DNA from 2 places in the Hathewaya histolytica genome. Region 2 is predicted to be linked to the other one. Evidence: a T-box and tRNA genes for the amino acid it is inferred to sense, from the RefSeq annotation. Region 2 holds a T-box; the other holds one or more tRNA genes.
The links. A T-box is a leader RNA that pairs with one kind of tRNA and senses whether it is charged. The one in region 2 lies ahead of thrS (threonine--tRNA ligase), so its partner is inferred to be a tRNA-Thr.
Positions count from the first base shown of each region.

Region 1: it encodes a tRNA-Thr, which carries the amino acid that the T-box ahead of thrS (threonine--tRNA ligase) is inferred to sense. The anticodon was not compared.

Region 1 covers NZ_LR590481.1:2,242,250-2,250,235, reverse strand. Annotated here, with positions in the region: gene FGL08_RS10810 (M23 family metallopeptidase) at 108-923, shown strand; gene spoIIID (sporulation transcriptional regulator SpoIIID) at 1,001-1,252, shown strand; gene FGL08_RS10800 (rod shape-determining protein) at 1,488-2,480, shown strand; gene yyaC (spore protease YyaC) at 2,509-3,057, opposite strand; tRNA gene FGL08_RS10790 (tRNA-Tyr) at 3,297-3,381, shown strand; tRNA gene FGL08_RS10785 (tRNA-Thr) at 3,403-3,478, shown strand; tRNA gene FGL08_RS10780 (tRNA-Tyr) at 3,486-3,570, shown strand; tRNA gene FGL08_RS10775 (tRNA-Tyr) at 3,667-3,751, shown strand; SAM riboswitch class I at 3,910-4,013, shown strand; gene metK (methionine adenosyltransferase) at 4,104-5,279, shown strand; gene recD2 (SF1B family DNA helicase RecD2) at 5,407-7,626, shown strand; gene FGL08_RS10760 (ComF family protein) at 7,711-7,986, shown strand, end outside.
Region 2 covers NZ_LR590481.1:2,003,120-2,011,105, reverse strand. Annotated here, with positions in the region: gene FGL08_RS09770 (peptide ABC transporter substrate-binding protein) at 1-1,207, shown strand, start outside; gene FGL08_RS09765 (alpha/beta-type small acid-soluble spore protein) at 1,328-1,570, shown strand; gene FGL08_RS09760 (class I SAM-dependent DNA methyltransferase) at 1,703-2,434, shown strand; gene hslO (Hsp33 family molecular chaperone HslO) at 2,453-3,331, shown strand; tRNA gene FGL08_RS09750 (tRNA-Cys) at 3,486-3,559, shown strand; gene FGL08_RS09745 (DUF6873 family GME fold protein) at 3,625-4,323, opposite strand; gene ytxC (putative sporulation protein YtxC) at 4,451-5,350, shown strand; T-box leader at 5,412-5,625, shown strand; gene thrS (threonine--tRNA ligase) at 5,720-7,627, shown strand; gene infC (translation initiation factor IF-3) at 7,842-7,986, shown strand, end outside.

The sequences.
Region 1 (7,986 bases), 240 kb from region 2:
GTCACATTATGTCTAATAATAAATATAAATATATATAAATATTTTTATTCTAAACATGTATTATTTACGTTTTAATGGACAAAATTACTAACAGGAGGTGCTTATTAATGGATAATAAAGCAAATAATACTCATGATTCACAAAGAAGCTTTGGAAAATTTCTAAAGAAAGAGAGTTTTTACGTAATTCTATTTGTTTCCTTATGTATAGTTGCTGCAATTGCAGCTATAACAATTAATTCAAGGAAAGTTGCAACAAACAAGAAAGAGGCTACTAAGAATATAGTTAGTAAAGATACTAAAACAAAAAGTGATAAACCGGATAATGCACTGTTAGTAGAAAGAGAAAAAAATAAAGTAGCTCAAAATAATAAAGAAAAACCTGATGTTAAGGTTTATAAAAGTGGTAAGAAGTTAAACTCAAAAGGCAATACTGCATCAGTATCCAACAATGTGGATATGAAGTTTACAAAGCCTGTAGAGGGTAAAGTACTACAAGAATATTCTGAAGTTCCAGTATTATCACAAGAATTTAGTGACGAGAAGACTAAAACATATAAAACAAATCTTGGTGTAAATATAGCAGCTAAGATTGGAACTTCTGTAAAAGTTGCGGCAAATGGAGTTATTGAAACTATAGGAGATAATCCAAAAGGAAATGGATATATGGTTGTAGTTGATCATAAAAACGGATTCAAAACAATCTATTCTAACTTAGATGGAAAACTTTCTGTTAAAAAAGGTGACAAAGTAAAACAAGGACAAGAAATAGGAAAAGTAGGAAATACTACATTAAGAGCTTCTAAAAGTGATGATAAGAAAGAAGCAGGACATTTACATTTTGCTATGTTACAAGGAAATGGCAATTTTAAAGATTTAGACTATGAAAATAAGTATATAAACCCAGCTAAATTTATAAAATAGTCTTTCAAATAAAATAGCCGCTTTTTTGCAAAGTGGCTATTTTATAATATTAAAGTTATTTTAAGGAGGTATTATTGTTGAAGGATTATATAGAGGAAAGAGTTTTAGAAGTTGCTAAATATATAATAGAATCGAAATCAACTATAAGAAAAACTGCAAAAGTATTTGGAGTAAGTAAAAGTACTATACACAAAGATATGACTGAAAGATTACCTAAAATTAATCCTCAAATTGCAGACGAAGCTAAGTATATTTTAGAAGTGAATAAGTCAGAGAGACATATACGTGGTGGAAAGGCGACTCAATTAAAGTATAAAAGTATTAGCTAAATCCCTATTTCATATGCAAAACTGTTATGGTATAATAATTTATCCAAAGTTTATAAAAAATTTATAAAAAGTTTATAAAGATATGATATTATTTTAAATATATTATATAAATTCACTTTTTAGAAAAAAATAAAATAAAAGATAAAAAAAATATCTTTATAAAGAGGAATTTTGATTATTCATATAGAAATATTAACTGTTAAAACTAATATACCAAAGAGCAGGAGTGAAAACTATGTTTTTTTTTGGAATGGGAACTGATATGGGCATAGATTTAGGTACGGCTACAGTTTTAGTCTACATAAAGGGAAAAGGTGTAATTTTAAAAGAGCCTTCAGTGGTTGCAATTGACAAAACAAATGATAGGGTACTAGCAGTTGGTGAAGAAGCTAGACAGATGATTGGTAGAACACCAGGGAATATAGTAGCTATAAGACCATTAAAAGATGGAGTTATATCTGACTACGATATGACAGAAAAGATGCTTAAGCATTTTATACGTAAAGCTTGTGGTAGAAAAAAATCATCATCTCCAAGGGTCGCAGTTTGTGTTCCTTGTGAAGCTACAGAAGTAGAAAGAAGAGCTGTTAAGGATGCTGCAAGGATGGCAGGAGCTAAAATGATTGAACTTATTGAAGAACCTGTTGCAGCAGCTATAGGAGCAGGACTTGATATATCTAAAGCTAGTGGTAATATGGTTATAGATATTGGAGGAGGAACAACTGATATTGCTGTTATTTCTTTAGGTGGTATGGTTGTTAGACAATCTATCAAGGTTGCAGGTGATGAGTTTGATGAGGCTATAATTAAGTACATAAGAAAGACGCACAAGCTTATGATTGGAGAAAGAACTGCTGAAGACTTAAAAGTTAATATTGGTTGTGCATATGAAGTAGAGGAAAAAAAGATGGAGATAAGAGGTAGGGACTTGATAACTGGTTTACCTAAAAATATTGAAGTAACTTCCAGCGAAATGAGAGAAGCTCTAAGTGAGGCAGTTTCAGCTATAGCTGAATGTGCTCATTCAGTGCTTGAAAAAACACCACCAGAATTGGCTTCAGATATAGCTGATAAAGGTATTGTAATGACTGGCGGCGGAGCTTTATTAAATGGTTTAGATAAATTGGTACAAGAACATACCAAAGTTCCAGTTTATGTAGCAGAAGAAAGTGTATCTTGTGTTGCTTTAGGAACTGGTAAGTATTTAGATTATTTAGGAAAATCTTAAAGTCATAAATAAAAAAATACAAGCTATGTTAAGCTTGTATTTTTTTATTTGCTTGTAAACTATATAAATAATAGGAATGGATTAATGCATCGCATAAAAAAATAGCCATATTATATATGAAGTTTAGGCGTATATTTCTCGCAGAAAATAATTGATTTTTTTCACTAACATCAACTATGCCGACAATAGATGCAGTACCTACTTCGGGAAGTGATTTCCCAACGCCTTTTCCAGGATAAATTGGATGGTTTCTAATAGCAATACTTCCTATATATTGTTCTTCTCCAAGACATGCATCTATACCTATAATTTTTTTATTGGGATAAGCTTTTTTTAATTCTTCTAATCTATTTTTTATGTTTAAGGCATGAATAGGATTATTTAGAGTTCCGAAGACTGGTAAGGGAAACTTTTTTTGTTTTAGTAAGCTTCCAACTATAGGACCAAAAGAATCACCAATGCATTTATCTGTTCCTATACATATTAACATTGTATCCTCGTCTATATATTTTAATATTGAATTTGCGATTTTATAGTATCCTAAAGGTTCTTTATAGTTTATGTATTCTTTACACAATATGCATACCCCCAGCTAATAAAAATTAAATTATACTATATATAAATATAGGAAAATGTATGAATATATACTAAACAAAATGAATTTTGAATAAAATTATATGTATATTAGAGATAAAATGAGTAATAATAAGAAATAAGAATATAATTCTAAAATATGAAGTTAATTATATTTGAAATAATGTTAATAAAAATGTATACTAATCCTTGTCGGAAAACACGACAAAATGCTTTTAAATTGGATGAGTTCCCGAGTGGCCAAAGGGGGCAGACTGTAAATCTGTTGCGTCTCGCTTCGATGGTTCGAATCCATCCTCATCCACCAATTTAAATTAAAATTATATATGCTGGCATGGCTCAATTGGTAGAGCAGCTGACTTGTAATCAGCAGGTTGTAGGTTCAAGTCCTATTGCCAGCTCCATATATTCGGATGAGTTCCCGAGTGGCCAAAGGGGGCAGACTGTAAATCTGTTGCGTCTCGCTTCGATGGTTCGAATCCATCCTCATCCACCATTTTAATTTAAAATTAAATAGCTTTTAACATTACATGGTAATATATTATTTTATTAAAGCTAATATGTTTAAATGTATGTTGATAATAGAATACTTGGATGAGTTCCCGAGTGGCCAAAGGGGGCAGACTGTAAATCTGTTGCGTTTCGCTTCGATGGTTCGAATCCATCTTCATCCACCAAAAGGACATACGTTGTATGTCCTTTTACTTTTATATACTATATTTGTAGTAGTGAAAATTAAGTATAAATTTAAATTATTAGATAGATTTATGAATATAAATTCTTATTGACATTTTTTTAATTCCATGATAACATTTAATTAAAATCGAATATGATGCTCTTATCAAGAGAGGTGGAGGGAAAGGGCCCTATGAAACCCGGCAACCGATGCTTAAAAGCATTATGGTGCCAATTCCTGCAGAATATTCTGCAAGATAAGAGGTGTGTACATGTAAATGCTACCTCTTCTTTATTTTGGAAGAGGTTTTTTTATTATAAAATAATGGCTAAATTTTATTAGGAGGATTAAAAATGAGAAGACTATTTACGTCAGAATCAGTTACTGAAGGGCATCCAGATAAAATATGTGACCAAATTTCAGATGCTATTTTGGATGAAATATTATCTAAAGATCCACAAGGAAGGGTAGCTTGTGAGACAGTTGTAACTACAGGTATGGTAATGGTTGTAGGAGAAGTAAGTACTAATTGTTATGTTGATATACCTAAAGTTGTTAGAAATACAATTAAAGATATAGGATATACAAGAGCTAAGTTTGGATTTGATGCAGATACATGTTCTGTTATAACATCTATAGATGAACAATCTTCTGATATAGCTATGGGTGTAGATGAGGCACTAGAAGCTAGAGAAGGAGAAAAGTCTGCTATAGAAGATATAGGTGCTGGAGATCAAGGTATGATGTTTGGATACGCTTCTAATGAAACAGAAGAGTATATGCCATTACCTATTTCTCTTGCTCACAAATTATCTTTAAGATTATCACAAGTTAGAAAAGAAGGTATTTTAGATTATTTAAGACCAGATGGTAAAACACAAGTCACTGTAGAATATGGCGAAAATGGTCCTGTTAGAATAGATACAATAGTTATTTCTACTCAACATGCTCCAGAAATAACTCATGAGCAAATACAAAAGGACTTAATAGAAAATGTAATAAAGGTTGTAGTACCACAAGAATTATTGGATTCTACTACAAAATATTTTATAAATCCTACAGGAAGATTTGTAATTGGAGGTCCGCAAGGGGATTCTGGATTAACTGGAAGAAAGATAATAGTAGACACTTATGGTGGAGCTGGAAGACATGGTGGTGGTGCATTCTCAGGAAAGGATGCTACAAAAGTTGATAGATCAGCTGCATACGCTGCAAGATGGGTAGCTAAGAATTTAGTTGCAGCAGGAGTAGCAGATAAGATGGAAATTCAATTAGCATATGCCATTGGAGTTGCTAAACCAGTATCTATAAGTGTAGAGACATTTGGAACTGGTAAAATTGAGAACGATAAAATTGTAGAAATAGTAAATAAAGTTTTCGATTTAAGACCAGCTGCTATTATAAAAGAACTAGATTTAAGAAGACCTATATACAGACAAACAGCGGCGTACGGACATTTTGGAAGAACAGATGTAGACCTTCCATGGGAACACTTAGATAAGGTTGATGAAATAAAGAAATATATTTAGTTATATTAAGTTAAAGAAATTAAACACGGACATACTTTAAGTGTATCCGTGTTTTTTATTTTATATTATTGAAGATTTCTTTTATATGTTATAATTTAAGTGTTTAAAAAATAATGGGAGAGATTCTATGTTAGAAATGATAGGTATAGTACAAAGTATAATATTCAAAAATGAGGAAAATGGGTATACTGTAGCCAAAATAAAGGAACTAAAAAATAGTAAAGATGAAATAACTATAGTAGGAACAATTCCTTTTCTGGTAGAAGGACAAAATTTAAAAATTAAAGGGGAGTGGTCTTCCCATCCTACCTTTGGGAAACAGTTAAAAGTGTTATCTTGTGAGGAGATAGTACCAAAGACTCTTATAGGCATAGAAAAATATCTATCTTCAGGAATAATATCTGGTATAGGACCTGTCACAGCAAGAAAGATTATAGATCATTTTAAAGAAGAAACTTTAGATATTTTAGATAATGATATAGATAGGTTAAAAGAAATCGAGGGTATAGGTGAAAAAAAGATAAAACTTATATATGAATCTTATTCAAGGCAGAGGGAAGTAAGAAATATAATGATATTTCTTCAACCCTATGGTATAACTGCTAATCAATGTGTGAAAATATATAATAAGTATGGTACTAATGCTATAGAAATTTTAAAACAAAATCCATATAAAATGGTAGAGGATATATCGGGTATGGGCTTTAAAACAGCAGATAAAATAGCCTTAAATTTGGGCCTTGATAAAAATTCCTCATATAGAATAAAAAGTGGTATTAAGTATGTTGTAAATGAATTTTGTTTGTTAGGTAATACCTATATGCCTATGGATGAACTTTTAAAAAGAGGGGAAAGTATTCTTTGTGTAAATAAAGATGAAATAGAAAAAAATATTTTTGAAGTAGTGGTCTCAGGAAATATAAAGGTTGAGAATATTGATGGAGTAGAATGTGTTTTTACTATTCCTTATTATTATAGTGAATTATCTGTTACTAAAAAGGTTTTAAGTTTAACCATGTCTTCCTATGATAAAATTAATATAGATGTGGAAGAGGAAATAAAAAGTTTTGAGAAAGAAAATAACATTAAATTTGCACCTTCTCAAAAGGAAGCTATTTGTGGAGCTTTTGAAAGTGGTATGGAAATTATAACTGGTGGTCCTGGAACAGGTAAAACCACAATAATAAATTGTATAATTAGAATTTTTGAAAATGCAGGAATGACTGTTACTATGGGGGCCCCTACTGGTAGAGCTGCAAAAAGGATGACTGAAGCTACAAATAGAGAAGCAAAGACAATACATAGACTTTTAGAAATAGGATATAGTGATGATGATTCAAATATGCAGTTTTTTAAAAGTGAAGAAGAACCTTTGGAATCTAATGTAGTTATTATAGATGAAGCATCTATGATAGATATTATGCTTATGAATAATCTCTTAAAAGCTGTATCCCTAGGAACTAGGGTAATCATAGTGGGGGATGTAGACCAACTTCCTTCTGTTGGACCTGGAAATGTATTGAGAGATTTAATAGAAAGTAAAAGTGTAAAAGTAGTTAGATTGAAGGAGATTTTTAGGCAAGGCAAAGAAAGTATGATTGTAGTTAATGCCCATAAAATAAACAATGGAGAAATGCCTATAATAAATAAAAAGAATAATGACTTTTACTTTTTAAGATGCGGTGAAATGGAGAATGTTATTAAGACTATTTTAGACTTGATTTCTGAAAGACTTCCTAAGTTTAATGAAAACTGGAATAATATTCGAGACATACAAATATTATCACCTACAAGAAAAGGGATATTAGGCGTAGAAAATTTAAATAAGAGTTTACAAAGTATATTAAATAAAGAAAGTAAAAATAAGAAAGAAAAAGAATTTAGAGATACTATTTTTAGAGTAGGGGATAAAGTTATGCAGATTAAGAATAACTACTCTATGAAATGGACTAAAATAGATAATAGTGAAGAAGGTATTGGAGTATACAACGGTGATATAGGCTATATAACAGATATAGATGATAGCGAAAATCTTATTGTTTTATTTGATGATGAAAAGCGTGTTAAATATGATAATGTATTTTTGGATGAACTTAACCTTGCGTATGCAATAACCATTCATAAAAGTCAAGGAAGTGAATTTCCAGTTGTTATTATACCTATGTTTATGGGACCACCTATGCTTATGAATAAAAACTTATTGTATACTGGAATTACAAGGGCAAAAAAGATGGCAGTTTTAGTTGGTCAAGAGAAAGCATTAAGCTTTATGGTGAAAAATGATAGAAGTTTTGAGAGATATTCATCACTTAGGTGGAGGATATGTAGTATAATGGAAGATTTTTAAGGTTAAGAGAATAGAAAAATAAAAATTGGATATATTTAGAATATAGGCTTTTATAATATATTTATAATAGAGGATAATATAAATATGCTTAAATATATTTTAAATTGTATCTTAGATTTAGTTTACTATAGAAGTGACTTATGCTTATGCTGTGATAAAACATTATATAATGAGGAACTTCTTTGTGATACTTGTTTAAAAAATTTAATATTATGTCATAGCTATTTTGAGATTAATAAGCATGATTATAACTTTAAGTGTTATAGTTGTGCTTATTACTCTAATACTATAAAAACATTAATTTTAAAAATGAAATATAAAAATGATTTTAAATCCGCTGAATTTTTAAGTGGATTAATT
Region 2 (7,986 bases):
AAAACCAGAAGAATTAGGCATAAAAGCAGTTGACGATAATACCTTTGAAGTAGAATTAGAAAATCCATGTGGATACTTCATGGAACTTACTTATTTTGCTGTTTTAAAACCAGTAAGACAGGATTATGTTGAAAAATTTGGTAGCAAGTACGGAACAGAAGCTAATACTGTAATAGGAAATGCTGGTTATGTATTAAAAGAATGGGTCCATAAAAATAGATTAGTTTTTGAAAAGAACGAAAATTATTGGGACAAGGATACCAGATTCTTAACTAAGGTAACTTGGAAGATAATAAGTGATACAAATGCTAAGATGCAATCTTATCAAAATGGAGAAATAGATGCAGTATTTGTAAGAGATGGAGAATGGATTGAAAAATTCAAACAAGATGATAATGCAACATACTCTGATAGAGTTGGTAATAACGTAGAGTATTTCTTACTTAATTGCAAAAATAAATATTTAAAGAATGATAAGGTAAGAAAAGCTTTAAATATATCCTTTGATAGAGAGGATTTCTGTAAGAATATTATAAATGGACTAGGAGCTCCAACATACGGATTGGTTCCAGATGGTATATCATTAGATGGAAAACCTTATAAATCATTAGTTAAAAATGATCATGTAAAACAATTACAAGAAGAGAATAAAGATGCTAAGAAATTATTAACTGAAGGATTAAAAGAATTAGGATTACCAGAAGATCCATCAAAAGTTAATTTAACATTATTCTCAAGAGGTACAGATGAAAAGGATAAACAAGAAGCTGAATTCTTCCAACAACAATGGAGAGATAAACTAGGAGTTAATATAAAGATAGAACAAATGGATTACAATATAATGTATGATAGAATAGACAAAGGAGACTTTGAAATTGCTATAGCAGGATGGTTTGCAGACTGGAATGATCCAAGTTCTTATTTAGATAACTTTAACTCAGTTGATGGATACTACAAAACAATAGGTTGGACAAATAAAGAATATGATGAAACAGCTAAAAAAGCTAAAGAAACTATGGATTTAAATGAAAGAGTAAAACTTTATGAAAAAGCAGAGAAGATTCTAATGCATGATGAATCTGCTATAATACCTATATATGTTGCTAAAAACTCAACATTCAGAAGAAAGTATATTAAGAATTTCTTCTCAGCTGATTTTGGTTTTGGAGATTATAAAAATGTGTATATTTCTGGAAAGAAAAAATAAGTTAATATATTAAGTTTGTTTTTAAGACTGGAACAGAATAACTGTTTCAGTCTTTTTTAGAATAAAAAACACCAATCCGGTAAAAGATATAAATGAAAATAATATCGGAGGGTGAAAAAAATGGGTAAAACGCCTTTAAAAAAGGTTATAAAATCAAAGTTAAAATCAAAAAAAGAATTAAGCGAAATGGAAAAATTACGAGAAAAAATAAAATATGAAATTGCAGAAGAACTAGGACTTAAAGAAAAGGTTGATAAGTATGGGTGGGCAGGATTAACAGCAGAAGAGACAGGTAGAATAGGCGGTATAATGACAAGAAAAAAACGAAATTTGAAGTTACCTAAAAATGATGATATGGTATAAGGCTATTTATATAATATAAATGGCCTTTTAATATTTTTTAATCTATAGAATTTTGATATAAATTAAATATACTTGATAAACTTCTGTTTTATTTTATAATATAACTATAATATACGAAGAGGGAGAAAATATATGGATAGTTATAGGGAGTTATCAGATATATATGATGAACTTATAAATAATGATATAGATTATGAAGGTTGGGCTACTTTCATAATGGAAAAATGCAAAAAATATAATGTAAATAGAGGTTCTTATTTAGACTTAGCTTGTGGAACAGGAAATTTAACTATTCATCTAAGTAATAATTTTAAGAATTGTTGGGCTGTAGACCTTTCACCATATATGTTAACTAAGGCAGAAGAAAAGTTACGACGACAGAAAGTGAAATTTATATGTCAAAATATATGTAAATTAAATATTAATCGTAAATTTAATCTAGCTACATGTGCTTTAGATGGGACAAATTATATTTTAAATGAGGAAGAGGTTTTAAACTTTTTTAAAGGTGTTTATAATCATTTAGAAGAGGAGGCTCTTTTTATATTTGATATAAATTCTTATTATAAACTAACAGAGGTTATGGGAAATAATATTTTTAATTATGATTCTGGGGATGTAACTTACATATGGGAAAATTATTTAGAAGATGATATATTAGAAATGTACTTAACCTTTTTCATAAAAGAAGGAGAGTTATATAAGAGATTTGATGAGTGTCATAAAGAAAAAGCTTATGATGAAAAAAAAATAGAAGACCTTTTAAAACAAGCAGGTTTTAGTTTGAGAGAAAAACTAGATGGATATACTAATGCTACAATAAAAGATCATAGTGAAAGAATTTTATTTGTTGCACAAAAATAAATTATAAGGAGGAACAATATGAGTGATAAATTAGTTAGAGGTACTGCACATAATGGAGACATAAGAATATTAGGTGCCATAACTACAGATATGGTAAATGAAGCAGTAAAGATTCATGGAACAAGCCCTACAGGGAGTGCTGCATTAGGCAGAATGCTTACTGCAGGAGTGTTAATGGGAGCAATGCAAAAATCAGATAAGGATAAAATAACTTTAAAAATAGATGGCGGTGGTGGTGCAAAAGGAGTTCTAGTTACGGCTTATGCTAATGGTGGCGTAAAAGGATATATAGGAAATCCACTTATAGATTTACCACAAAATTCTAAGGGAAAATTAGATGTAGGTGGGGCTATAGGATTAGATGGTGAATTGATAGTTATAAGAGATATGGGACTTAAAGAACCATATGTGGGTAGAGTGCCGATATATACAGGAGAAATAGGTGAGGATTTAGCTTATTATTTTACAGTTTCAGAGCAAACTCCTTCAGCTGTAGCTTTAGGTGTTTTAGTAGAAAAGGATCTGACTATAAAGGCAGCTGGTGGTTTTATAATTCAAATGATGCCAGGTGCTGATGAAATGTTAGCTGATATTTTAATGTATAGACTACAAGAAGTACCATCAGTTACTGAGATGATAGCTTCAGGTAAAGGTATAGAAGAAATATTAGAATATATATTTGAAGATATGGATCTTAAAATATTAGATAGTATAGAACCTAAGTATACTTGTGACTGTAGCAGGGATAAGGTTGAAAGAGCCTTAATAAGTATAGGTAAAGGCGAACTAGAAGAGATAGTTAAAGATGAAAAGAATGAAGAAATAAAATGTCAATTTTGTGGTAAAAATTATACATTTACTCCTAGTAATATAAAAGAAATTTTAGGGAAGTTGTAAAAGTTAATTATAAAAAAAAAGAGTATAGGTAAAAAAATTATGAAGAATAATTTTATAAAAACCTATACTTTTTTATTATATTTAATTATTAAAATAAAGGGTAACAATACTTAGTTAATTACATATAATATTATTAAATCTACTTAATAAGTATGGCGCTATGGCCAAGTGGTAAGGCAAAGGTCTGCAAAACCTTTATCCCCAGTTCAAATCTGGGTGGCGCCTCCAACTAAGAGTTAGTAATTTATTTACTAACTCTTTTTTTATAGATAAATACATTAAATATCTCTCACTTATATTGAAAGAATACTTCCTCTATCTATTAATTTGCTCTTTCTTAAGAATAGAGGTTCTACTTTACATTCCTTTAAAAATTTTAAAACTTCCCTTCCATAAGCGTAATAATTTAAATCTCCATAAAAGGCTAATACATTATCTTCTACTAGTCCACAAGTACCACCTATAAACCCATAATTCAATCCTTCTAATATAATATCACCTGGTGGTATCAAAAGCACATTAAAATTATTTTCTTTTAAATTTTTAGCGATAGTTACGTCACTTGTTATAATAGAATTTTTGTTTACTAAAGCAGTAGAACATTTTGTATATCCCTGATTAACAGAAATTAATTTTTTATGCATATTTTTTTTAAGGAGAGTTTTATCAGTAAAATTAAGATTATGTATAAAAAATTCTTCTGTAGATAGTGCATTTATGATTATATCTTTAGGGTAAGTAGCTTCTAAAGAGTTTTCTGTATATAGTACTTTTAAATTTTTACTTTCTAATAATTGTATAAAATCCATTTGAATATCTTTATGAACTAAAATACTTTTATTATCTATAATATTAATAAGTATATCTGGATGCCCTTTAATTGAGGGATATAGGATATCTAATTCAGGAACTTTTAATATATTTTTATTTAAAGTTTCTAATTTTTCTAATTCCTCTGGAAAGATTCTATTATCTACAAAAACACAATTCAATATAAATCACTCCTTATAAGTCAATTATACCATAAAGGTTATGCGGATAAATTGTCGATAAATGAGGATATAATTTTGAATATACATTAAGAAAACACACATAATAAATCTGAAGGAGTGAGGTGAAGTGCTAATATTGACAGTAGTATATGATGAAAAGCATATGGATTTTATAGAAGAAATAAGTCTTATAAAAAATTATTTTAAAGTAAAAGATATTCATTTAGGTATAAGTGAAGAGATGTCTAAAAATGATCATTTTGTCAAGATATATTGCGATGATGAAAACAATAGTTCAAGTGTGAGAAATAATTTATGTATGTATATAAGTATGTCATTGTACACTATAATAGTATCAGAATTTTGTATAAGTGAATTAGAGAATTATATTAGGGATAGATATTTTTTCTTAAAAAATTCCGAAACTAATTTTCTTATAAATAAAACAGAAAAAATATTAAGTTCCCAAAAATTACTTTTACAGGAGAATGATATACAGTATATAAATAAAAAAAATGATATAATAAGAAAGATTTTAGAATGTATAAAAGAGAATGAAATTTTAAATATAGATGGTTTTTTGAGGTTTAGAAAAAAAGAAATTAAAGAAGATTTGACTTTCTTAGCAGATTCTATAATTCAAAAATATATAAGTGAAAAAGAGTATAAGGAATTTATAAGGTTATTAAAGTATTTTGTCGATATACAAGAAAGTAAAATAGATGAAGTTAATATAATAGTTAAAGAAGGTGGAAAATACTCCTTAAAGAATAAAAGAGGAGAAGATATTTTAGATGAAATTTTAAAAGGACTTGAGGATACTAAATTTAACGAAAGTATTAGTGTGGAAGATATAATCATAAGTGGACTTATTACAAATGTACCCAAAAGGATAGTTATTCATTCCGGAGAAGATTGTATATGTACGGAGTTTATTAATACTATTAAAGATGTTTTTTTAGAGAGGGTTGCATTTTGTAGAGGATGTTCTTTTTGTAATAAAAATAAGTATGGCATGAAGTTATAATATATACTTGACAAAGGTATTTAATTATAATAAAATTCTTATTAAGAAAAAATATAATAATTTAAATACACTGACGAGGAAGAGTAAACAAAATTCTATTCTCAGAGAAGAAGGATCATTGGCTGAAAGTCTTTCTGAATAAGAGTTGTTGAAAACCACCTCCGAGTATAATATTGAAATTTAGTAGATATTTACGCTACCAGCGTTAAAGGGCTATGAGTGGATAGAATTTATTCTATCAATTTGGGTGGAATCGCGATTAACTCGTCCCATTTTTGGGAGGAGTTTTTTTATTTATAATTTTACAATTAATAATTAATATTAAATGATAAACATTAAATTTGAAATGATAATTAAGGAGGAGAATATATGGTTAAAGTTACACTTAAAGATGGAAAGGTAATTGAATGTGAAAAAGGTACAAAAGTAAGTGAAATAGCAATGAAGATAAGCCCTGCATTATATAAAAAATCATTAGGTGCCCTTATAAATGGAGAAAAGGCAGAATTAATGACAGAAGTAAATGAAGATTGTGCTTTAGAAATATTAACATTCCAAGATGCAGAAGGACAAAAAACTTTAAGACATACAGCAGCTCATATTTTAGCACAGGCAGTAAAAAGACTTTATCCAGAAGTTAAGCTTGCTATAGGACCGGCTATAGATAATGGATTCTATTATGACTTTGACGCTCCATTCTCATTTACTCCAGAAATTTTAGAAAAGATAGAAAAAGAAATGGGCAACATAGTTAAAGAGAATTTAGAATTACAAAAATTCGTTCTATCAAGAGATGAAGCTTTAAAATTAATGAAGGAAAAAGGTGAAGATTATAAGGTTGAATTAATAGAAGATCTTCCGGAAGATGAAGTTCTTTCATTCTATACTCAAGGAGAATTTACAGACTTGTGTGCAGGACCTCATGTGCCAAGTACTAAAATTGTTAAAGCAGTAAAATTGCTTTCCATTGCAGGTGCATATTGGAGAGGTGATGAACATAATAAGATGCTCCAAAGAATATATGGTACTGCATTTACTAAAAAGAGCGAATTAGAGGACTACTTAAACTTATTAGAAGAGGCTAAAAAGAGAGATCATAGAAAGTTAGGTAAAGAGTTAGAACTATTTGGATTATTAGAAGAGGGACCAGGATTCCCATTTTTCTATCCAAAGGGAATGGTATTAAGAAACTCTCTAGAAGAATATTGGAGAGAAATGCACACTAAGGCTGGTTACCAAGAAATAAAAACACCGATCATATTAAATGAAGCTTTGTGGCATAAATCTGGGCATTGGGATCATTACAAGGACAATATGTATTTTACAAAAATAGATAATGAAGACTTTGCAATTAAACCAATGAACTGTCCGGGATCTATTTTGGTATATAAGAGTGCTCTACATTCATATAAAGAATTCCCACTAAGACTTGCAGAATTAGGATTAGTTCATAGACATGAATTATCTGGAGCTCTTCATGGATTAATGAGAGTAAGATGCTTTACACAAGATGATGCTCACATTTTTATGACTAAAGATCAAATAAGAGATGAAATAATAGGTGTTATGAAGTTAGTTGATGAGTTTTATAAGGTATTTGGTTTTGAATACTTTGTAGAGGTATCAACAAGACCAGAAGATTCTATGGGAAGCGATGAAGATTGGGATGTTGCAACAAACAGTTTAATAGATGCCCTAAAATCTATAGATAAAGACTATAGAATTAATGAAGGGGATGGTGCTTTCTATGGACCTAAGATAGATATTCATCTTAAGGATTGCTTAGGTAGAACATGGCAATGTGCTACAATACAGTTAGATTTCCAAATGCCAGAAAGATTTGATTTATCTTACGTTGGAGCAGATGGAGAAAAACATAGGCCTGTAATGGTTCATAGAGTTATATTCGGCAGTGTGGAAAGATTTATAGGAATATTAATTGAACATTTTGCAGGGGCATTCCCAACATGGCTTGCACCAGTACAAGTTAAAATAATGAATATAACAGATGCTCAAGAATCATACGCACAAGAAGTATATGAGAAATTAAAGGAAAATGGAATAAGAGTAGAGCTGGATCTAAGAAATGAAAAAATAGGATATAAAATTAGAGAAGCTCAATTAAAGAAGGTTCCTTATATGCTTGTTCTTGGAAATAAAGAAATGGAAGAAGGAAAAGTTTCTGTGAGAGCAAGAAAAGAGGGAGACCTAGGGGCTATAAGTGTTAATGACTTTATAAATAAGATAAAAGATGAAATTAAAATAAAAGCACAATAATATATTGACAACTTTTTAAATAGGGTATATAATATTCTTGTTGTTAAAATTTAATAGCTGATTTAAGTAGGAATTGTCGTTTCTCACCTAACAGCATAGCTAGTTAGGTTATAATATAGTGATTACAAAGTATTTACTTTTGTATATAAAAAGAGACGGCATGTGCCGTCTCTTTTCTTATATAAATTTATAAACGGCACAGGAGGTGGCTAGTATAAATAAAAAGGAACAACTTTTAAATGAAGAAATCAATGAAAAGGAAATTAGAGTTGTATCTGATGATGGAGAGCAATTAGGAATAATGTCCTCCAAAGAAGCTTTAAAAATAGCTGAAGATAGAGAAAAGGACTTGGTCCTAA